DNA from 3 places in the Cytobacillus sp. FSL R5-0569 genome. Region 2 is predicted to be linked to each of the others. Evidence: predicted binding sites of a transcription regulator. Region 2 holds the regulator's gene; each other region holds the start of a gene.
What was found. The regulator LexA, encoded in region 2, represses DNA repair genes until DNA is damaged. The targets are predictions, from matches to a motif close to CGAACATATGTTCG.
Positions count from the first base shown of each region.

Region 1 (7,676 bases), 1.8 Mb from region 2:
ACGACAGATTGGTCAGCTTCACATACAAACATGAAAACGGCGAACTCTAAGGAAAAATGATTATTCCATTAAGGATCTTTATTCTTTGGATATACAAGTCAATTGAATTTCTCTATGCAATAATATAAAAAAAGCAAGGTGAATACTTCCATTAAAGTAACCTTGCTTTTTATTTTATCTTCATTTATTTAACAAAAGTTCCTGCATTTAGTCGTCGTTGCATTTCTTTTACAACGAGGGATGGACGACTTAGTACACCATCAACAACCGTCCCCAAATATATTTGTAACGCTCTTACTGTATGAGGACCCATAAAACCATCAGGATTTGCACCAATCATTCGTTGTAATGCTTTTACCATCGGACTTCCTTGTTTTCCACTAGCAAAGTGAATCGTTCCATCATAGAAGGCATTCGTTACACTATTTTTCGGCTGATTACTGATGATACCATCAACAGGAGTACCAAGTGCTTTTTGTAGTGCTCTCGTTGTTGATTTTCCCCATTTTCCGTCCACATTCAGATTCGCTTTCGGGGCTATTTGTGGCTTCTTCGGCACTCCTTTTTTGATTTTTTCTAATAAAGCAATGTTTTGCGCCGCCGTACCTTGATAATTATTCATCCCATATTGCTTTGCTAATATTGCTCGATTCTTGAAAGATGAGTCGATCCCTTGTGCGTTAAGATAGTCGACAATACTATTTCCATTCTCAACCGGTTTTGGTTTTGGTTTCGGCTGATTAGGACCGGGGGAAGGGGATCCGAAATTTTCCTCTTCCTGCACCCCATCTACTTTATTCAAAAAATCCTCCCATGTAATGCCCTTATAACCCGCGCGCAATTGTGCGGGGCAGTTTTTCCCTGACCAATCGTGATGTTGTTTAATTCTACTCCGATCCAACCCATACTTGTCCATCAACATTTTGACTAATGCTGCTCCATTATTGATTGTCTGTTCATAATCTCCATCGGCATTGATGCACATTTCAATATGAATCGACGCCGTATTCCCCGGACCTCGCCCATCTCCTGCTGCCCAGCACATCACATCATCTTCAAATGACTGAATTACCATGCGATCATCCACTTGGTAGTGCCAACTAGCTTGTCTTGCATTTAAGTTCGACTGTAAATTAGCGTGCATCTGTGCATTTGCTCCGATTCCCATATTTCCTGTTTGATGTGGTGTTATATATTGAATTTTGTTCCCTTTACCATAAGAGCGTTGATTAACCACTTCCTGAGATACCAGCTGCTTTATCACATTAACCATATAAAAACACTCTCCTTTCTATAATATATAAGTAAAAAGGACTGCCCGTGTGGACAGCCCTTCATAAAAATACATATAGAAAGCCTATTTTTTCTATAGAATGGAGGAGTAAAAATATAATGAGCAAATTACTGGTCTAGGTATATAAGACGCATTTGCTACTCTATTGTTTCAACCGTGTTGTTAATGCAAATGCATTTGGCTTCCCAAAATAGCGTAGTAACCTAAAAACATAATCGACATTCAAAAATTATGACAATAAACGAACGACTTGCTGTTTTTGGGTGGGGAAATTCCTTGCATGCATCTCACTCTGTAGACAATTATGAAAAAGTAGCATGACTGATTAAACTAAATAACCTCTGACTTAAACTCAAAAAAAGAAGACGAACTAAAAAAGTTCGCCTCATATACTAAAAATAAACGAGAAAATAATCTGAATCGGCACGAACGTATTTTCCCTCTATTACTCCAAACAAAAAACCCTTAAATAATAAGGGTTTTAAGCATTTATCCAATTGAACCTTCCATCTCGAACTTGATTAAAAATGGATTTCTATCCTTTTCATATCATTTTAAAAATAGGAGTTTATCTGAATAAATAAGTTATACCTTTTAATAGAATTCATACTTTTTCAATTCGAATCGGCACGAAATCGGCACGTTTGAACACTCTTTCTAAAATAAAATAATTAGTTTCTTCTATTATATATTAAATTGCACTGCCAACTTCTTTTAATACCTTAAGCAGCATCGGCATAATTTGTATAAGCACATATCCAAGCGCTCCATTCTGAATACCAGTCCATGCTCTATCACTTTTCCCTAACATGAAGAAAAAACACGAACCAATTACAACAACCGAAGAAATAGGGAAACTCAATGCAACCATCAAACCAACTAACGGATCTAATGCGTGTGCCAATATCTCAAGTGACTTATCACCAAGATACTCAGTAGCTCCTACTGGTATGGCTTCGGATGATGCAGCAAACGCTGGTTTTGCCATAATTAAGGGAACGGCAATTGATGTGCCTATTCTTCTAACACCTTTCCAGTTTCTCTTTTTCTCTTTATTTTTATAAGAACCAGACATAAATTCGTTAACGGACATCGTTTGAGTTTTCATTTTAAATCCTCCCATAAGTAGATTTTAAAATTCATACCTTCGCATAGCTTTTCTAACCGGTTTCTTCTATATAAAGTAGTCGTCACCCAAACTAATTGAAATTGTGGATTAAATGTAGATAACTTTCTGTATTTTTTTATCTTTTGTACATTCTTTTGCATGGATTGTTTATTATCTATTTCTACAAAGTGGTGAATTTTATTAAGTATAAAAGCTGCGTCAGATATGAGGGAAATGTTGTTGAGGGTTATTTTGACTTCATTGCGCCATGTGGTAGGTCTACCGAGTGAAATGTATAGGTCATTACGCATTAGAAAGTGATTGACTTGTGCTGTTTTCTTTCTTACTTTATCAGCTTGAACAAACTCACGACCTGATGTATTTAAATAATAAACTTTCTTTCTATCTTCCGAAAAATGAGATAAGTATTGGTTCATATTTCTTAAAATTTTTTGAGCGTTGCGATCTTTGCCAAGCTTATGCATTCGTTGCAATTGCTCCCGAGTGAGATAATCACATTTCTTCAAGCTTAAAAGTATCTGTTCGATTCGTTGTTGATTCTTCAAATTTAATAACCTCCTTCGCCAGATATGGCGAAACCTGTCTAGTTATCTCATCATTACTGATGAATGGTGTTTGAATGGTATTAGTCTTTACATTTTTATATAGGCCTCTACCTGGTATCATCGGTAATTGTTCCGCACCTGTCTGACCAAGTGCAGTATTCGATGCTGTAGCATCATCTAGTACATAGCAAAGTCGAATAGGTATATTACGTTTTGTTTGTTGTGGAATAGATTGAGCACTAGGATATTGTGTGGCATAAATCAAATAATATCCTGCTCCCCTCCCCTTACGAGCTATACTTGTTATTGCATCCATAGCAACCGGATGATCAGTTAAGTCTGCTGCTTCATCAATGAAGATAAAGTGTCGCTCCTTGATGTCTGCCTCTGTTACATCCTCGTATCCTTTATCTACAATAGATTGGTACTCCTTAGTCATCTGTTCATCAATGGTTAGTAATATCTGTTTAGCTTCTTCTGGATCACGTGCAAAATTATCTGTTTGTTTCAGATTTTTGAATCGTTGAAATGCTGAGCCACCTTTTAAATCTATAAGATGTAAATGTGTGTGTGCTGGTTGTTGTGCTATAAGTGTTGTGACTGCCAACTTTAGAAACACACTCTTCCCAAAACCAGTGGCGCCAGCGATGATAAGGTGTTTATCTTTGTCAAAATTATGATGTATGATTGATGTCCTTGTATGGCCGACTGGTATGGACCAGGTATCTTTCTTTAATAGGCTATCATCCCATATATACTTTTCTGCAAATCCCTGATTGTAAACTTTAATACGCAACATGCCATCAAACGATATTTCGATTTCCTTTTTCTTTTTTGGTTTTTCACCTAAATTTTTGATCTGTTTAATAATGTCTTTATTGAGCTTGAGAGATAACAAATCAGTATAGGAGTAATCAATCGAGTTGTCTTTAATATTTAAACCATCCTCCAATACATGTGCCTTATCCATTACATCCTTTGATGACATACCTAGAGGTAACTGGTAGATGTACTCCATTCCTCCTTCGATTTTCCTTTTCTTTTGTAGGCGAATCGTTTTTACCTTTCCTTCTTCCCTGATTGAAAGACCAGCGTTATTAAATATCTTCTGTATCTTGTCAGAATCGTAAGTTAGGCCGGCTTTTTTGAGGTATGAGTAACCTGCTAAACTCCCCATTAAAGTGGTCGATACAATTTCAAAAATCACACCACCATCTCCTTTTGTATTACGTAGTAATAGTTGCAAGATAAACGTCACTTGATAGGACTGCGTCACCCTTTTTACCTTCTATTGTCCATGAGTTCGCATTAATGTGCGGCAGCCGAATTTGAAAACGAATATCTTGCCGAATGATATAGCGTATGATAATGCGTTTTTGTCCTATTCCATAAATCTTTAAAGGACAATCATGTTCGTTGTTGAATATTACACTTAGGTGATATAAATGGAGAATAAACTTGGAAAATGGCATAAAGAACATGGAGTTTCTCAAGCTTTTATAGCTAGAAAGGTAGGAATTACTGAAAGCACTTATAGCAAAATAGTAAAAGGGGAAACATTACCGTATGTACAAAACGCTATTAAAATTGCACGAGCGCTCAATACCACTGTTGAAGACTTGTGGGGCGAACTTACAGAAGAAAACAAAAATTAAGACCACCTTTTTATGAGGCGGTCTTAATTACTTTTAATGTTCTCGGTCTTCCATCTTTCCAGTCTACATAACCGTTTTCTCGTAATTTATTTAAAATCCCACTTATAGTGGATGAAGATGCTAGTCCAACCAAAGCGCTTAACTCTCTATATGAAGGCGGATAATGATTTTTTGCAACGTATTTTTCTAATGTTTCTAACACTTCTCTTTGTCTAGTTGTTAGTTTACGCATAATTGACCCCTCTTTGTCTTTTTGGTTTTGCTACTGATAAGATTCCATCAATGCTAAATGTCCTCATCTGTTGCTTTTGCAAGTCATAAACCATAACATTATCTACTTTAATTCTCCGTATGATGACTAACCTATAAGAGATTTCTCCAGAATTATTTAAATAAATCAGTTCAATTGGTTTACGCTCGTTTAATGAGTATTTAAACAAGTGGTTCATTCTTACCAGCTCCTTTAAACATAATTTTACAGGAACATTCGTTCTATTTCAATTTGTTTTCGAACAAATGTTTGTATAAAATTAGTTCATAAGGAGTGAATGGATATGTTAAAGGATCGCGGCAAGATGAAATGGCAAGGATTTTTCATGAGTGAACACACCGAATTACTCAAACAGATACCACGTGAATATGAAAAGATAAAGAAGCCACAACTAGATGAGCAAGAACTTCAGGAAATACAGATAATAACGATGGAATCATTAAACTACACCCTTACAATCAAAATGACAATTTGGGTTGATGGGATCACGAAAACTTATGAGGGAATTGTCGATAAAATTGATCATATTAATATGTACATTCACTTGGAAACGAACAATTTAAGAATCTTAAAATTTCACATTGATGAAGTGATATCAGTCGAAAGGGTCTAGATAGTCTATTAAAATAATAAAACTAGGTAGCCAATAAATTTTCTTGGCTACCTTAGTTAATACAAAAGTATTTCTTCAATTATGATTCCCTTCACTTTTGCATTCTATTTGTGCTTTTTTTTGTTTCCTTTGATCAATCTTTATATCTATATATATAGATACTGAAGCAAACATATAGTAAAACCCTAAATACGATGTTATATCATATATTTTTTCTGGCATTCCTTTAAAGTACCACCAAGATGTAGCTAGTACAAAGTAACCTATAGGAAAAGAAACCATTAATGTACTAAATTTTTTCATAATCCTCGCCTTTTAAATTAATTTTTTCAAAGCCATTTTTTGTGTTTTTTTAACGCTTTGTCCTCACAATTTGCAACCATCCAAACTAGCATTATTCCTGTCCCCAGAGCTGTGGCCTTAACACCAAGTTTTATAATGGCTTTAGCAGCTTTTTTATATTGGCCTTTTTTAATCATACCTACAACACCCTCAGCAGTAAACTGAGTAACCCATAATCCAAAAGAACTTTTTAAATTGTCCTTAATACAAGAATTAACAGCTGCAGTAAATTTAGGATTTTCCTTTTTAAGAGCCATTATTTCAATTTCAGGAGGCTCAACATCATTATCTCCTCCATTACCACCTCCATTACCTGCACCATTTCCCGGATCATTCTTATCAATAAATGCTCCTGAGGCAATTAATGTATTCTTGATATCTTGATATTCTTCCTTACCAGAATATCTTTCATCAAGTACATCTTCGTCAAATCCTAGTAAAATATCATTCTTCTCATCAATTATTGCTCCCTCTTCAACAAGAAATTCTAACTCAGAAGCTAATTCTTCAGCAAGTAATTCTTCTTCAGCAGTTAATTCAATATTATCGAAATCAATATCGATCTCTTGCTCTTCTGCATTAACTCTTACTGGTATGTTTCCTAATAAAGAAAATAATAAAGCAAAAACCATTAACCCCTTTAAAACTCTAGATAATTTTTCTTTTTTCATTTCTCTCTCTCTTCCTAATATGGTATATTTTACATAACGAATATTATTACAATTTTTAGAATTATTCAATAAAAAAATATAAATCTACCAAATTAGGTATTATATACCTAGTATAATAACTATCTAAAGGAGACGTTTGTCATGAAACCAGAGGATATATATGTTTCCGTCACTGATGAGAAAGGTGATAAATACTATATCCTTGCTCAAAGTAGGCCAGTTACCATTGTTGGAACATCTGACAAAGGTGGAATAAAGGTTGAAGGTAGTACAATAAAAGAAACCTTACAGAAAGCATTTGAAGTAATCAAAAGTCCAAATAAAATTGATTAATCGAAAAGGTGCCCCTTTAATATGAGGCACCTTTTTATTATTTTTCATTTAATTAAAAATATAAACCGATAAAATAAAATAAAGGCTTATATATATAACATATACAATGACTAAGTTTAAATTATACTTTACAAACAGATTTTTAACTTTATCTGCTACATCAAGTTTCTCGACAACAGTTATTACTACTAAACCCAACAATACTATCCAAATTAAATAAGTATTAGCGAAAGCATTCTCAAAAAAAGGGAAAACCCTTATTAATAGAGTAATTACCACAAAATTTACAAACGTGGTGTATTTCTTTTTTTGCTGAGAATCTGATGTATTATTGATAGATTGTTGCATTTTACATAACTCCTTTAAAAAATATTACTTCCAATGCAAAGTAACATCATAATATTGTACTGATGAAGGGGAAGTGTAATTACTATTTTTATAACGTGTCATAGTTTCATAGTATCTTCTCTCACCATTTACATATGAACTTGAAACCCAACCACCAACATAAGTTTTATTAATTGAGCTCGCCCATGATTGAACTCTTCCCAAAGTCCAAGTATAAATTACTGACTTTGTTAATTTACCACCAGACTTTGCTACGATAGATGATACTAGTATTTCTGCAGCTGCTTTTACTCCTGCATTATTATAAGTTTTATAAGTTGGTGCAATAACAGAAACATAGCTACCACCGGAATCATTTGCAAATGGTGTGATTTTTGGTTCTGGTGATACTACATTACTATACATGCCTGCTAACTGTTCCTCAGTTAATTCAGTATTCCCAGTAAACTCAACCCCATTATACACGTAAGTAAAT
Region 1 covers NZ_JBBOWW010000001.1:3,843,182-3,850,857, forward strand. Annotated here, with positions in the region: gene MKX78_RS19450 (TetR/AcrR family transcriptional regulator) at 1-60, shown strand, start outside; gene MKX78_RS19455 (N-acetylmuramoyl-L-alanine amidase) at 185-1,273, opposite strand; gene MKX78_RS19460 (hypothetical protein) at 1,986-2,402, opposite strand; gene MKX78_RS19465 (replication-relaxation family protein) at 2,399-2,968, opposite strand; gene MKX78_RS19470 (FtsK/SpoIIIE domain-containing protein) at 2,916-4,244, opposite strand; gene MKX78_RS19475 (helix-turn-helix transcriptional regulator) at 4,414-4,623, shown strand; gene MKX78_RS19480 (LexA family protein) at 4,634-4,855, opposite strand; gene MKX78_RS19485 (hypothetical protein) at 4,848-5,072, opposite strand; gene MKX78_RS19490 (YolD-like family protein) at 5,178-5,507, shown strand; gene MKX78_RS19495 (hypothetical protein) at 5,837-6,520, opposite strand; gene MKX78_RS19500 (hypothetical protein) at 6,662-6,853, shown strand; gene MKX78_RS19505 (hypothetical protein) at 6,902-7,201, opposite strand; gene MKX78_RS19510 (hypothetical protein) at 7,226-7,676, opposite strand, start outside.
Region 1: the regulator LexA is predicted to act here: its motif matches at 5,133-5,146, upstream of MKX78_RS19490 (YolD-like family protein).

Region 2 (7,676 bases):
TTAAAGGTGGCGGCCATGTGTTCGGAGAGTTTATCGATGTTCGTGGGAATTTAGTTTTCCTAGCAAAAGCTAACTGTAATCGTCACGATGATCGTCACAAAGATTGTTGCAACAAGAAAGATCGTGTAAGGATTACTACGATCTGTTGTGATGATATCATTGCAGTTGAAACTCGATAGTAAGAGTCCTTTTTATGAGTCTAAAAGAAGTTCTTGCAAGGGGTATAACTGCTTCGTATCATCATTCAACTAATTAATAGAAAACTAAAAAGGGTCTCAGATAAAAGCAGCCATAATGGCTGCTTTTTTATTTTTGCTAGGATAGGTTTGAAAATAAAACAGGTCCACAGAGAAAAATAAAATGGTCTTTCAACAGGGGGATATAGCCCGTACAACTCTAAGACCATCCACATATAGTATTAACATAATCATAGAAAGGAGGAAGAAAAATGGGATGTAATAATAATTTCTATGGAAGAGGCTCAAGATATTCAGACTCATATGACAACAACAATCACGGTTGTGGTAATTACAGTAAAAACGACAATAAGGATTGTGGCTGTGATGAGTTCTTTAAGAATATCTCCCGTGGTGAGGATGTGAGAGTATTTCTTAAAGGCGGCGACCATGTGACAGGAGAATTCGTTGATGTTCGCGGTAATTTAGTTTTCTTAGCAAAAGCTAACTGTGATCGTCACGATGATCGTCACGATGATTGTTGCGACAAGAAAAATCGTGTAAGAATCACTACGATCTGTTGCGATAATATCGTTGCAGTTGAAACACGATAGTTAGGAGTTTCTTTATTGTGTCTTAGCGGATGCAAGGGCTATAACTGTTTAGTATTAACATTCAACTTGGTATCTATTTAATAGATACCAAAAATCGAGTTCAAAGCAGCCATAAAGGCTGCTTCTTTATTTTAGTTAGATAGGTTTGACAACAAAAAGAAGGTCCACAGAGAAAATAAAATGGTCTTTTAATAGGATGATATAGCCCGTACACCTCCTTTATTATCCACATATAGTATTAACATAATCATAGAAAGGAGGAAGAAAAATGGGATGTAATAATAATTTCTATGGAAGAGGCTCAAGATATTCAGACTCATATGACAATAACAATCACGGTTGTGGTAATTACAGTAAAAACGACAATAAGGATTGTGGCTGTGATGAGTTCTTTAAGAATATCTCCCGTGGTGAGGATGTAAGAGTATTTCTTAAAGGTGGCGACCATGTGACAGGAGAATTCGTTGATGTTCGCGGTAATTTAGTTTTCTTAGCAAAAGCTAACTGTGATCGTCACGATGATCGTCACGATGATTGTTGCGACAAGAAAAATCGTGTAAAGATCACTACGATCTGTTGCGATAATATCGTTGCAGTTGAAACACGATAGTTAGTAGTTTCTTTATTGTGTCTAAACAGATATGTATGCAAGGAGTATACCTGTTGAGTATTAACATTCAACTTGGTATCTCTATATTAGATACTAAAAAGAGTCCAACCAAAGCAGCCATAACGGCTGCTTCTTTATTTTAGTTAGGATAGGATAGCAAATTAAAAGATAGAAACAAAGAGAAAATAAATGGTCTTTTAACAGGGGGATATAGCCCGTACACCTCCAATACCCTCGACATATAGTATTAACATAATGATAGAAAGGAGGAAGAGATATGGGATATAATAATTGTTTTTTTGGAAGAAGACCAAGATATTCAGACTCATATGGATATGACAACAACAATCACGGTTGTGGTAATTACAGCAAAGACGACAATAAGGATTGTGGCTGCGATGAGTTCTTTAAGAACGTTTCCCGTGGTGAGGATGTGAGAGTGTTTCTTAAAGGTGGCGGCCATGTGTTCGGGGAGTTTATCGATATTCGCGGTAATTTAGTCTTCCTAGCTAAAGCAGACTGTGATCGTCACGATGATCGTCACGATCATTGTTGTTGTGACAAGAAAGCTCGTGTAAGAATTACTACGATCTGTTGTGATGATATTGTTGCAGTTGAAGTATAAGGAACTTAGGAACCCCGTAAGTTGAGAGTGCTTTTACTGTGTTTTAATGGAAGCTTATATATGGGAAAATAACTATTGCTGAAACTAAAAGGCATCTTCAAATACCGTTTTAACGGCTGCTTCAGACTGTAGATAAACTCCTTAAATGAGTTTGTCTACAGATTTATTTATTAATAATAGGAAGAAAAAATATAAGTAATGATGCGGATAGTCGAAATCAATGAGAAATAGTTACTTTAAGCGATTTAGTACTTGTGGGTTATTGGGTATGTAAAATCAAGGGGGGCAATTGATTCATTTATGAACTGAATTTAAGGTGTATGTATGATGAAGTAGGTCGTTCAAGTTACCAATCAATTGAATAATTGGCATTTAATCATCCTAGCTATTTGTTTTCATGAAAAATGCTTTAATATTTATTTACCCATAAAACATCATGTCAAGTAGTAGGTATCAAATTTAAAAACATTAGCTCGTATTGAATGGATGAACAGTACTTCAGGAGAGTGGTTCTATGGGCTAGAATAGTAGGTAAAAAGCGAAGTTGTCTAAATAAAATTTGTTCTTGTTATATACAACAAAAAACCGTTCATAAGAACGGAATAAAATTTTATTCTTGATCTTTTACTTTTAGGGTATCTAATAATTTTAAGATACCCTCACCTCCCATACCAGATACGAGAGAGATGATGAAAACAGCAGTGGGGGAATCCGGTGTTGTTGTCACAATGACAAATACGGCCGCCAGTCCTCCTAGTAAGATGTCTTCTAAGAACCCTAAATAAATGAATTTTTTCGTCATCCGTGGCTTGACTAGTTTGCCTAATCTCTGCAAATGTCCTGCAACACCGACAATTCCACCAATCAACGCAGCGAAGAGAATGTTCATTAACATTTTTCCTTCACACTCCTAAAGCCGAGATTTTTTTGCGACCTTAGGTTGATTCTTGGTGTAAATTTCATTATAATATATTTTTGTCTCGATGTAATGATTCTATTTTACTGAATTTTTCAAATTTTATAATTGTATGAGTAACATATAAAGATAATTGCAAACTATTAAAAAGGAGTGTCAATAATGACACTCTTTTTTAATGTATTTGACGATAAACACCAATAACTTTGCCTAAAATAGATACATTGTGCAAGATAATCGGCTCCATAGTAGGGTTTTCTGGTTGCAAGCGGATAAAGTTCTTCTCTTTAAAGAATCGCTTAACGGTGGCCTCATCATCTTCTGTCATAGCAACCACGATTTCTCCATTATTTGCTGTTTGTTGCTGCTTGACTATGACATAATCACCATCTAATATGCCAGCTTCAATCATACTTTCTCCCATAATTTCAAGCATGAAGATATTTTCATCACTCGGAGCCATTCTTTCAGGTAAAGGGAAATATTCCTCAACATTCTCAATCGCAGTAATGGGGTGACCAGCAGTAACCTTACCGATAATAGGTACGTTCACCGTTTGCACTTTAGGTATTGGGTTGCTCTCTTCTAGATTTAATACCTCAATGGCACGGGGTTTTGTCGGATCTCGACGAATAAGACCTTTACTCTCTAGTCTGGCTAGATGGCCATGTACGGTTGAACTTGAAGCAAGTCCAACAGCTTCACCTATTTCCCTAACGGAAGGTGGATAACCTTTTTGTTTTACTTCATCTTTTATAAAATTCAATATATCTTGCTGCCTCTTAGATAATTTCACGCTATCACGCACCTTCGTCAATTTCATTAAGATTATTATACCATCAGTAGTAAATAGATACAAACATAAGTTCGAATTTTCTTATTGACAGAAACAAATGTTCGCATTATACTAAAATTATTAAATCGAACATATATTCTATTCAGGGGTGGCAATTAATGATAAAACAATTGTGGAATTCTTATAGTTATGCTATTATTCTTATCGCTTTTAGTTTCGGTATGGTTTTCTTATTATTTTTGAACACTGGTAATGCAAATCAGGAGGAATATGTAAAAGTTGAAGTAAAACAAGGAGATTCTTTATGGAAAATAGCGGAGGAGTTTAAAGATGCCCATAATATGTCTTCTAAAGACTTTGTTGCTTGGGTAGAAGAATTTAATCATATACATTTAGGTAAAATACATCCTGGTGATACGGTATATCTTCCCATTACAAATGGTGAAATAATATCTGAAACAAATTTAGCTAGTGTGATATTAGAAGACTAAAGGAATGAAAGAGAATGAATGTAATTATATATTGCAGGGTGAGTACGACGAAGGATACCCAGGAAACGTCTCTTGCTAGACAAGAAGAAGAACTTTTACATTTAGCGAGAATGAAGGATATGAATGTAGTTGAAGTCATACGTGAGAAAGCAAGTGGCTATGATTTAGAAAGAATTGGTGTGTTGCAATTATTGGAGTTACTTAAACAAAATCAAGCAGAGGCTGTTCTTATTCAAGATGAAACCAGGATTGGAAGAGGAAATGCTAAAATTGCCATCTTACATTGTATACTTAAAGAAAATGGGAAGATTTATACAATTGCCCATAATGGAGAATTGCAACTTTCAGATTCTGATTCTATGGTATTACAAATTGTTAGCATGGTTGAAGAGTATCAAAGAAAACTACATAATGTAAAAATAAAAAGAGGGATGCAAAAAGCTGTTCAAAAAGGCTTTCGACCTGAAAAAAATTTAAAAAACCAAGGAAATATAAACGGAAGAGAACGAATAGAGGTACCAATAGAAGAAATAGTAAAATTGAGACAAAATAACCTTACTTTTGCAGAAATTGCTGCAACGTTAAGAGGCTTTGGTTATAAAATATCTAAAGCGACAGTAAACCGTAGGTATAATGAATATATAGATGATATAGAGCAGATGGATAATGAATCATCATGATATAGGCATAATAAGTTAAGTCGATTGATTAGTTGTAATTTAACTTAAAAACTAAGAAATATTAGTACTGATACCAAGCAAGATAAAGGCATACTAAAAGATTCTACAATCGTTCGTGGGTTCAGACAAGTGAACTGTGAATGGTTATTTGTTTCCGAGGATTCATCCGTGTTTTTTCATTTAACGTTAGTTGTTAGTGAAAGTATTATTCCCTTATTCCCCTTATTTACATACATACGCTCCCTATATTAATAGTCTCACATTTTTAAGTTGAGAACACTGCTACATTGCCATACCTAATAATAAAGCAATACGATACCAACTTATTGGCGTCTGAAATGAAAATCAAAAGATGATTGTAAAACTGCTTTCTTGTAAAATGCAGTCATATTTAGTAATATGGCTATTAAGTATCTTCTCCATATGGAATGAAGAACTTTTTGGATGGGAAGGAGTGTAGCACAATGATTTCAAAAGAAAAATTAGCGAGAATTAATTCGCTTGCTAAGAAAGCGAAAACAGAAGGTTTATCAGAACCAGAAGCAAAGGAACAATCTAAATTAAGAAAAGAATATTTAGAGAAGTTTAGAGCTTCTATGTTAAATACATTAAAAGGTGTTACTGTTATTGACCCTGAAGGTAATGATGTTACACCAGAGAAGTTAAAACGTGAACAAAATAAACCACTTCACTAAGATTGTGTTTATAAATTTTTAAAAGGAAACTGTCACGAACAGTTTCCTTTGTTGTTGTTTTATATGACAATTATATAATTTTTTACCTTTCTGGTTGTAACTGAAGGTGAAAGTCTATTATATTTAATTTGTAGGATATATATTGAAAGGATGTCGTTCATGTTCAACAAAACAGATGCTTTATCAATTAGTGCCATAAGAACATTGTCTATCGACGCAGTCGAGAAGGCAAACTCTGGTCATCCAGGAATGCCAATGGGAGCTGCGCCAATGGCGTATACTTTATGGACAAAGTTTATGAATCATAATCCCAAAAATCCTGATTGGTTTAATCGTGATCGCTTTGTGTTATCTGCGGGTCATGGGTCTATGCTTTTGTATAGTCTCCTTCATTTATCGGGATATGGTCTTTCTTTAGATGATATTAAAGAATTTCGCCAGTGGGGTAGTAAAACACCAGGACATCCTGAATATGGCCATACACCAGGTGTAGATGCGACAACAGGTCCATTAGGACAAGGGATTGCCATGGCAGTAGGGATGGCAATGGCTGAAAGTCACTTATCAGCTGAATATAATAAAGATGGCTACAATGTAGTAGACCACTATACATATAGTATATGCGGAGATGGAGACTTAATGGAGGGAGTGTCTGCAGAAGCAGCTTCTCTTGCTGGTCACCTTCAATTAGGAAAGTTGATTGTAATGTATGATTCTAATGACATCTCATTAGACGGAGATTTAGATCAATCATTTTCTGAAAGTGTAGCCGATCGTTTTAAAAGTTATGGCTGGCATTATCTTCGAGTAGAAGATGGAAATAATCTCGATGAAATTGCCCAGGCAATTGACAACGCTCGTCAAAATACTACACAACCGACGTTAATAGAAGTTAAAACAGTAATTGGTTATGGAGCCCCGAATAAGGCAGGCTCATCTGCTTCTCATGGTTCACCACTAGGCTCATCTGAATTAAAATTAACAAAAGATGCTTATGAGTGGACATTTGAAGAAGATTTTCATGTTCCTGAAGAAGTATATGCACACTTCAAACAAAATGTAGCTATTAACGGTGAAAAAGCAGATAGTGAATGGAAAGATCTTTTCGCTGCTTACAAAAAAAATCATCCGGAATTAGCAGAACAGCTAGAAGGTGCAATCAAAGGTGAATTACCAAATGGTTGGGATAAAGATATTCCCGTATATGAAGAAGGTAAAAGTTTAGCCACTAGAGCGTCTTCAGGGGAAGCTCTCAATAGTATTGCGAAGAACTTACCATCTTTCTTTGGTGGTTCAGCTGATTTAGCAGGTTCGAATAAGACGATGATTAAAGATGCAGAAGACTTCTCAGCAACTAATTATGCTGGAAAAAATATTTGGTTTGGCGTACGAGAATTTGCTATGGGTGCCGCTTTAAATGGTATGGCTTTACACGGTGGTCTAAATGTTTTTGGAGGGACATTCTTTGTATTCTCTGACTACTTAAGACCAGCTATTCGGCTTGCAGCATTAATGAAGCTACCTGTTACTTATGTTCTTACACATGACAGTATTGCTGTAGGTGAAGATGGACCTACTCATGAACCAGTTGAACAATTAGCAGCGCTTCGTGCCATGCCAAATTTAGCAGTTATTCGCCCAGCTGATGGAAATGAGACTTCAGCTGCTTGGAAGTTAGCGATTGAATCAAAAGATCAACCAACAGCACTTGTGTTAACTAGGCAAAATATTGCTACACTACCAAACTCAGCAGAGTTAGCCCCTGAAGGAGTTCTAAAAGGTGCTTATGTGATTGCAAAAGCAGAAAAAGAGCAACCAGATGCGCTTCTTTTAGCGACAGGGTCAGAGGTAGAATTAGCGGTGAAGGCTAAAGCTGCTTTAAAAGAAGAGGGCTTTGATGTGGCAGTAATCAGTATGCCGGATTGGAAACGATTTGATGCTCAATCAAATGAATATAAAGAATCTGTATTACCTAAAAATGTAACCAAACGTTTAGCCATTGAAATGGCAGCATCATTTGGCTGGCATAAATACGTCGGTCTAGAAGGCGACGTTTTAGGAATTGATCAATTC
Region 2 covers NZ_JBBOWW010000001.1:2,039,261-2,046,936, forward strand. Annotated here, with positions in the region: gene MKX78_RS10575 (hypothetical protein) at 1-179, shown strand, start outside; gene MKX78_RS10580 (hypothetical protein) at 449-790, shown strand; gene MKX78_RS10585 (hypothetical protein) at 1,059-1,400, shown strand; gene MKX78_RS10590 (hypothetical protein) at 1,840-2,025, shown strand; gene MKX78_RS10595 (DUF4257 domain-containing protein) at 2,636-2,920, opposite strand; gene lexA (transcriptional repressor LexA) at 3,117-3,764, opposite strand; gene yneA (cell division suppressor protein YneA) at 3,896-4,228, shown strand; gene MKX78_RS10610 (YneB family resolvase-like protein) at 4,243-4,908, shown strand; gene MKX78_RS10615 (DUF896 domain-containing protein) at 5,373-5,603, shown strand; gene tkt (transketolase) at 5,763-7,676, shown strand, end outside.

Region 3 (7,676 bases), 230 kb from region 2:
TGCACCATTTTCTTCTTCATCTAATATAAACGATCCGTTGGAGTAGCGATCATTGTATCTAAGTTCATTCATTGCTATGGACTCAATTGTCCCTTTTTCACTTTCAACAAATGCTGTTTCATGATTATTTGTTATAACCATACCAACAATGCGATGCGGATGTTTTTTCAATTCGCGTAACATCACTACACCTCGTTTTGCCCTTGATGTTTGTTCAAACTCTTGCAGTTTCATTTTTTTCACTGCCCCGCGTTGCGTCGCAATGACAACTGCTTCTTCTTTCTCATTACTAATCATTTTTCCAGAAACAACATAGTCATCATCTTTTAGATTGATTCCTTTTACACCCGCAGCTCTTGGGCCTACTAAGTTTACTTCTTTCTCATGAAACCTGAGACCATAACCTAAATGAGTTGTGAGAAACACATCATGCTCGCCATGTGTTAGGTGAACATCGACAACCTCATCATCACCTTTTAGGTTAAGTGCAACGAGCGCTTTTGAAAAGCGTTGAGCTTTATATGATTTTAATTCGGTTTTCTTCACCATACCGTTTTTCGTAATAAATAATAATGTTGCATTCTCTTGTTCAAAATCAGTAATAGGGATTGCGTGAATGATACATTCATCACGATCGATGGCAATGATATTGGCAATATGTTGACCCATGTCCTTCCAGCGGATGTCAGGTAATTGGTGCACAGGACAATATAAGTAGCTGCCTTTATTCGTAAATAGAAGTAGAACATCCGTTGTATTCATCTCTAGCTTTGTTAATAAACGGTCGGATTCCTTCATCGCTAAATCTTGTCCATTTGAAGCTGAATAAGAACGCTGGCTTGTCCGCTTAATATACCCATCTCTTGTGACAGTAACAATCACATCTTCATTTGCTACAAGAACTTCTAGGTTAATTTTAATTTCTTCTATTTCTGCTTCAATTACTGTTCTTCTATTGTCTTCAAATTTCTTCTTCACTTCACGAAGTTCTTTTTTAATCACTGATGCGAGTTTCTTGTCACTGGCAAGAATCGATGTGAGTTCCTCTACTTTGGCCGCTAATTCCTCTGCTTCTGCACGCAATGCAGTGATATCTGTATTCGTCAAACGATATAGTTGTAATGAGACGATCGCTTCTGCTTGAGGCTCTGTAAATTGATACTCTCTCATTAAATTCTCTTTCGCGTCACGCTTATCTTTTGAAGCACGAATCGTCGCAATGACTTCGTCTAATATAGATAATGCCTTGATTAGGCCTTCAACGATATGCTGACGTGTTTGAGCCTTTTCTAAATCGAATTGTGTTCTACGTGTGACAACCTCTTTTCGATGGTCAATGTAGGCATCTAGTAGGGGGACTAGACCCATCGTTTTCGGATGACGGTTATGAATAGCCACCATATTAAAGTTATACGGGATTTGCAGATCAGTATATTTATATAAATAATGTAAAACCCCTTGTGGGTCAGCATCCTTCTTTAATTCAACGACAATTCTTAGCCCTGTACGATCCGTTTCATCACGGACTTCAGCGATTCCTTCGATTTTACGATCGAAGCGAAATTCATCCATTTTCTTCACTAAGTTCGCTTTATTTACTTCATAAGGGATTTCAGTAATGACTATTTGCTTTCTACCACCACGAATATCCTCGAAATCTACTTTACCACGGATAATAATTTTACCTTTGCCCGTTTCATAGGCTTTCTTAATGCCTTCTACACCTTGTATGATTCCACCGGTAGGAAAATCAGGTCCTTTTATATACTGCATTAAATCATCGACAGTACTTTGTGGACGATCCATACGATGAATAACAGCATCAATAACTTCTCCAAGATGATGAGGTGGGATTTCCGTTGCATATCCGGCAGAAATCCCTGTTGATCCATTTACAAGTAAGTTGGGATAACTAGCTGGTAAAACGGTTGGTTCATTCGAAGTATCATCAAAGTTCGGAATAAAATCAACCGTTCTTTTTTCAATATCATTTAAGAGTGCAGAAGAAATAGAAGATAATCTCGCCTCTGTATACCTCATCGCAGCAGGTGGATCATTATCGATACTACCATTATTGCCGTGCATTTCAATAAGAAGCTTGCGCAACTTCCAATCTTGACTCATACGCACCATGGCATCATATACAGAGGAGTCACCATGTGGGTGAAAATTACCAATCACATTACCGACCGTTTTTGCCGATTTTCTAAAACCTTTATCATGCGTATTACCTTCAACATGCATGGCATATAAGATACGACGCTGCACGGGCTTAAGCCCGTCTCTCGCATCAGGTAATGCTCTATCTTGTATAATATATTTACTATATCTGCCAAATCGGTCACCAAGGACATCTTCTAACGGCAGATCACGAAATTGTTCTGCTTTGTTCATGAATCTAACTCCTCAAGCGTCGAAATGTTTTCATTTTCTAAAATACTGCCATCTTCTTCTAATCCGAATGCGACATTTGTTTCAATCCATTTCCTCCGTGGTTCAACTTTATCACCCATTAAAGTGGTAATTCTACGTTCCGCTCTCGCAGCGTCATCAATTTTCACACGGATGAGCGTTCTCGTTTCTGGATCCATCGTTGTTTCCCATAATTGGTCAGCATTCATCTCACCAAGTCCTTTATAACGCTGAATAATATAGCCTTTACCAACCTTTTTAATCGTATCAGGAAGCTCTTCATCACTCCATGCATACTCTATTACTTCTTTCTTTCCAGAACCTTTACTCACTTTGTACAATGGTGGTAAAGCAATATAGACTCTACCTGCTTCTAGTAACGGTTTCATATAGCGGTAGAAGAAGGTCAGTAAGAGCACTTGAATATGGGCTCCATCGGTATCAGCATCCGTCATAATAATCACTTTATCGTAATTAATATCTTCAATCGTAAAGTCACCACCGACACCCGCTCCAACAGCGTGTATAATCGTGTTTATCTCTTCATTTTTAAAGATATCTGCGAGCTTTGCCTTTTCAGTATTTATTACTTTACCTCTTAATGGCAATACTGCTTGAAACCTTCTATCGCGCCCCTGCTTTGCTGAACCACCCGCAGAGTCACCTTCTACTAAATATAATTCGTTTCTTTCTGGGTTACGTGATTGAGCAGGTGTCAATTTCCCTGACAGAACCGCTTCAGCCCGTTTCTTCTTCTTTCCGCCTCTAGCGTCTTCCCTTGCTTTACGTGCTGCTTCTCTTGCTTGAAAAGCTCTAATTGCTTTCTTAATTAATAAAGAGCTTGTATCTGGATTTTCTTCAAGGAAGTAAGAGAGATACTCTGATACAACAGCATCGACAGCTGAACGCGCTTCGCTTGTTCCGAGCTTGCCCTTTGTTTGTCCTTCAAATTGTAACAGTTCTTCGGGTACACGTACTGAGACAATCGCCGCAAAACCTTCTCGTAAATCAGTTCCTTCTAAGTTCTTATCTTTCTCTTTTAGAAGCTGAACTTTACGGGCATATTCATTGAACACCCTAGTCATCGCTGTTTTAGCTCCAGCTTCATGTGTCCCTCCATCTTTCGTACGAACATTATTAACAAAAGAAAGGACATTTTCTGAAAAACCATCATTAAATTGGAAGGCAAAATCAACTTCAATACCATTATGCTCCCCTTCAAAACTAACTACTGGATGGAGCGTATCTTTTTCTTCATTTAGGTACTGAACAAATGCTTCAATCCCATTTTCATAATGATAAATCTCTTTAAGATCATGACGTTCATCCGTTATCTCGATTTTCATCCCTTTTAAGAGAAAAGCGGATTCACGTAATCGTTCACTTAGCACTTCAAAATTATATGTAGTTGTTGAGAAAATTGTCGGATCTGGTTTAAAGTGGATCGTTGTCCCTACTTGATTCGTTTTACCAACCTTCTCAAGCGTGGTTACTGGCTTTCCGCCGTTTTCAAACCGCTGTTCATAAACAAGTCCATCGCGTTTAATTTTAACGACTAACCATTGTGATAAGGCGTTAACAACTGAAGCACCTACACCATGAAGTCCACCACTTGTTTTGTATCCACCTTGGCCAAACTTTCCTCCAGCGTGCAACACAGTCAATATGACTTCGGTTGTAGGTTTGCCCATCTTGTGCATTCCGGTCGGCATTCCTCGACCTTTATCTTGAACACTAATTGAATTGTCTTTATGTATTTTGACAATGATATGATCGCCGAAACCTGCAAGTGCTTCATCTACAGCGTTATCGACTATTTCGTATACAAGATGGTGTAGCCCTCTTGCATCCGTACTTCCAATGTACATTCCGGGACGTTTTCTAACAGCTTCTAATCCCTCAAGTACTTGTATGGCATCATCATTATAGTCAAATACTTCCTGATTTTTTGCCACAAGCATTCCCCTTTCATCTCTTCAAAAACCATCTATTGTCTATCAATCCGAGTCGGCAATAGAGTTTGATTATATCATAACCGCGCCTTTATGCACCTCTCTACAATAGATATCGGTTTATTATTCCATTCTTATTCACTATATTCCTTCTTATCATGCGAGTCGTATGCATATATGTTCCCCATTGTAACATGCATTAAGATCATGTATATACTGTTGCAAGAGGTGAATAAGAACAAACGTTCTAATAATTATATCATATTTATACGTCTAAACCGCATATGAAAGAAAAAGCATGAAATCAATGTCATGATCCCATGCTACAAATGTTATTTTGTTAGCGCATGCTCTACTTTAATGCATCGATCCATGATCACGGTATAACCAGCATCACTTAACTGCTGAAATACGTCTTCATCTACAACACCTAGCTGAGTCCAAAAAATGGGACAATCAATATTTTGAAATTCACTCGCAAGACTTGGCAAATATTCCGAACGTCTAAAGACATTAACAATATCCACTTTGCCTTCTATTTCAGCTAATGATGCAACCGCTTTTACACCTAATACTTCCTTAACTTTGGGATTAACAGGGATGATTTCGTAACCACTTTTTTGCATGGCTTCACTTACCATATAGGATGTACGATTAGGTTTATCACTTAAACCTACGACGGCAATCCTCTTTGCTTGTTTTAACATCTTTCCGATTTCAGTTCTTGATGGGTTTTCTATACTCAATACATTCACCTCTTATTTTGAACTCTACACTATTTTATCTGAATTAAAGTATAAATGCGAATAGATCGCAATGCTGTTCTTTCTGACATACAGCTTCATCTTTTTTATAAAGCTTTCCTTTTCGCTAAATATCACGTAATCCACTTAACAAAAAAGTTCTTTTCTACTAATTTTAATCATATATCTATTTAACATTCGTTTCATACTAGGGTAATCTTTGCAATTGAAAAGATAATTTAAAAGCAACATAGTACATTCACTTATTTACGTGGTACAATATAAGAACTGTATTTTTATTCCGTGGGGGAGAGTTTATGACATTTGAAGTAATCATCGTTTTTCTTATTGCTTATTTAATTGGTTCCATTCCATCTGGATTAATCATTGGTAAAGTGTTTTATGGCATTGATATTCGTGAGCATGGTAGTGGTAATCTTGGTGGGACAAACACTTTCCGAACGCTAGGAAAAAAAGCAGGTTTTACCGTTACACTGGCCGATATCCTGAAAGGTACCATAGCTGCTGGATTATTACCAATCTTCTTTGATATAGATATACATACAGTAATTATAGGAATTTTTGCTGTTATTGGCCATATGTACCCGATATTTGCAGGATTCAAAGGTGGTAAAGCTGTTGCTACATCTGCAGGTGTTGTGCTGGCGTTCGTGCCCGTCATGTTTGTGGTAATATTAGCTGTATTTTTCATCTCACTTCTCACTACTAAATATGTTTCATTATCATCAATGATTGCTGGTATTGCAGGATTGATTTATTCACTCATTCTTGGTGATCCAATTTTAATCATAGTGATTGCCTTAATGACATTGTTCATCATTTATCGACATCGTACAAATATTAAAAGGATTATCAATAAAGCCGAACCAAAAGTCAATTTATTTAAAAAGAAAAGTTAACATTCAAAAGACAGCGTTATAGAATGCTGTCTTTTCTTATTTATTCATTTCTATACTAGGTAGATCGAAGCTATAATTTTTTCTAGTAATCTATCTTTTTTACAATTCCTAAAAAATTCCTTTAACGAATGAAAACGGTGATTGAAAGCCATTGAATGACTTTGGTATGATAAGATTAATAAGTCCATCATTGCGATTTAATTAAAAATATGACATTTTAACTCATATACATAACAAGAAAAGTAGAGATGATTCGTGTTTTTTTCTCAATATACATGTTTTTCTAACATATAATGCAATTTCTTCTAATAGAATAAAAGAGAATGACATTAGATACTACTTCCACATGACAAACAATGGTAAGGATGATAAGAAATGAAATTAACTGAGATTGTCTTAAAAGAACTACCATTTCCATACTTCTTAATTGACAACAATAATCACGTGGTTTCAACATCTATAGTTAATCAGCATACAATCATTGGTACCCCATTCACACAATTAATGAATTACGAAGATGTCGAACAATTTAATGAAATACGCAAGAAAAAAGCAGTTCTTAATTTACAGCTATTTTTCGGAAACGGTTATCACAATTATCGCGTCTATACGATTCCTGAGGAAGAATCATGTCATTTATTTTGCTACCCCTTATTTCATTCATTATCTACTGATCATAATTATCAAACACAACAATTAGAGCAGAAACTCCTCAGATTTAGCTTAGAACTAAATGAAAAAAAGAAAATCATTCATGAAACTGCGTCTCAGATTAATGAAGCTAATTTCACAAATGAGTACGCACAAAATTTAAGTACACTTGCAGCATCGATGGCACATGAAATACGTAACCCGCTTACAACAGTTAAAGGTTTTTTACAATTGTTAAAACCCTATCTCAATGAGTCAGGGAAAAATCAATATGTTGATATTGCTCTAGATGAGATTAATCGTGCCAATGATATTATTCATGAGTTTCTAAATGCAGCAAAGCCAACAGACAATATTAAAGAACGTATTTCTATTAATAAACTTGTTCACGATACTTTCCTGTTGTTTCAGAGTGAAGCGATTTTAAAGAATACTGCACTCTCCTTCCAATTATCAAAAGACGATCCATATATTTATGGTAATGCCAAACAATTAAAACAAGTACTAGTCAACTTAATTAAAAATGCACTGGAATCATTTGATACACAAGAGCAGCATCAAGAAAATACGATTAATATCTCTGTTAGAAGGACAGCTGAAACATGTTTAATCGTTATAAAGGATACTGGTTTCGGAATGAATGAAGAGACATTAGAAAAGCTTTTTCAACCTTTTTATTCTACTAAATCGACGGGCACAGGCATTGGGTTATCCATTTGTAAAAGAATTATCGAACAACATAATGGCTGGATTAACATTTCATCTGAAATGAATGTTGGTACAACGATTAAGATTACTTTACCGCTCGATAAAGAAAATACATACAGCAATTGAGAGATTAACTTCACATATCCGAATGATCTGGCATCGTTTTATAGCAAAAAAAGAAGCCTCCGTTTTAGTCGGAGGCTTTTTTTCTTATTAAATTAATTGTTCTTTTTCATCCTCAACTTTTTTATTTTGAAATAAACCAATGATTATTCCTAGAACCGCTCCTA
Region 3 covers NZ_JBBOWW010000001.1:2,265,364-2,273,039, reverse strand. Annotated here, with positions in the region: gene parC (DNA topoisomerase IV subunit A) at 1-2,394, opposite strand, end outside; gene parE (DNA topoisomerase IV subunit B) at 2,391-4,367, opposite strand; gene MKX78_RS11765 (CoA-binding protein) at 4,697-5,110, opposite strand; gene plsY (glycerol-3-phosphate 1-O-acyltransferase PlsY) at 5,425-6,027, shown strand; gene MKX78_RS11755 (ATP-binding protein) at 6,403-7,512, shown strand; gene brnQ (branched-chain amino acid transport system II carrier protein) at 7,600-7,676, opposite strand, start outside.
Region 3: the regulator LexA is predicted to act here: its motif matches at 4,600-4,613, upstream of parE (DNA topoisomerase IV subunit B).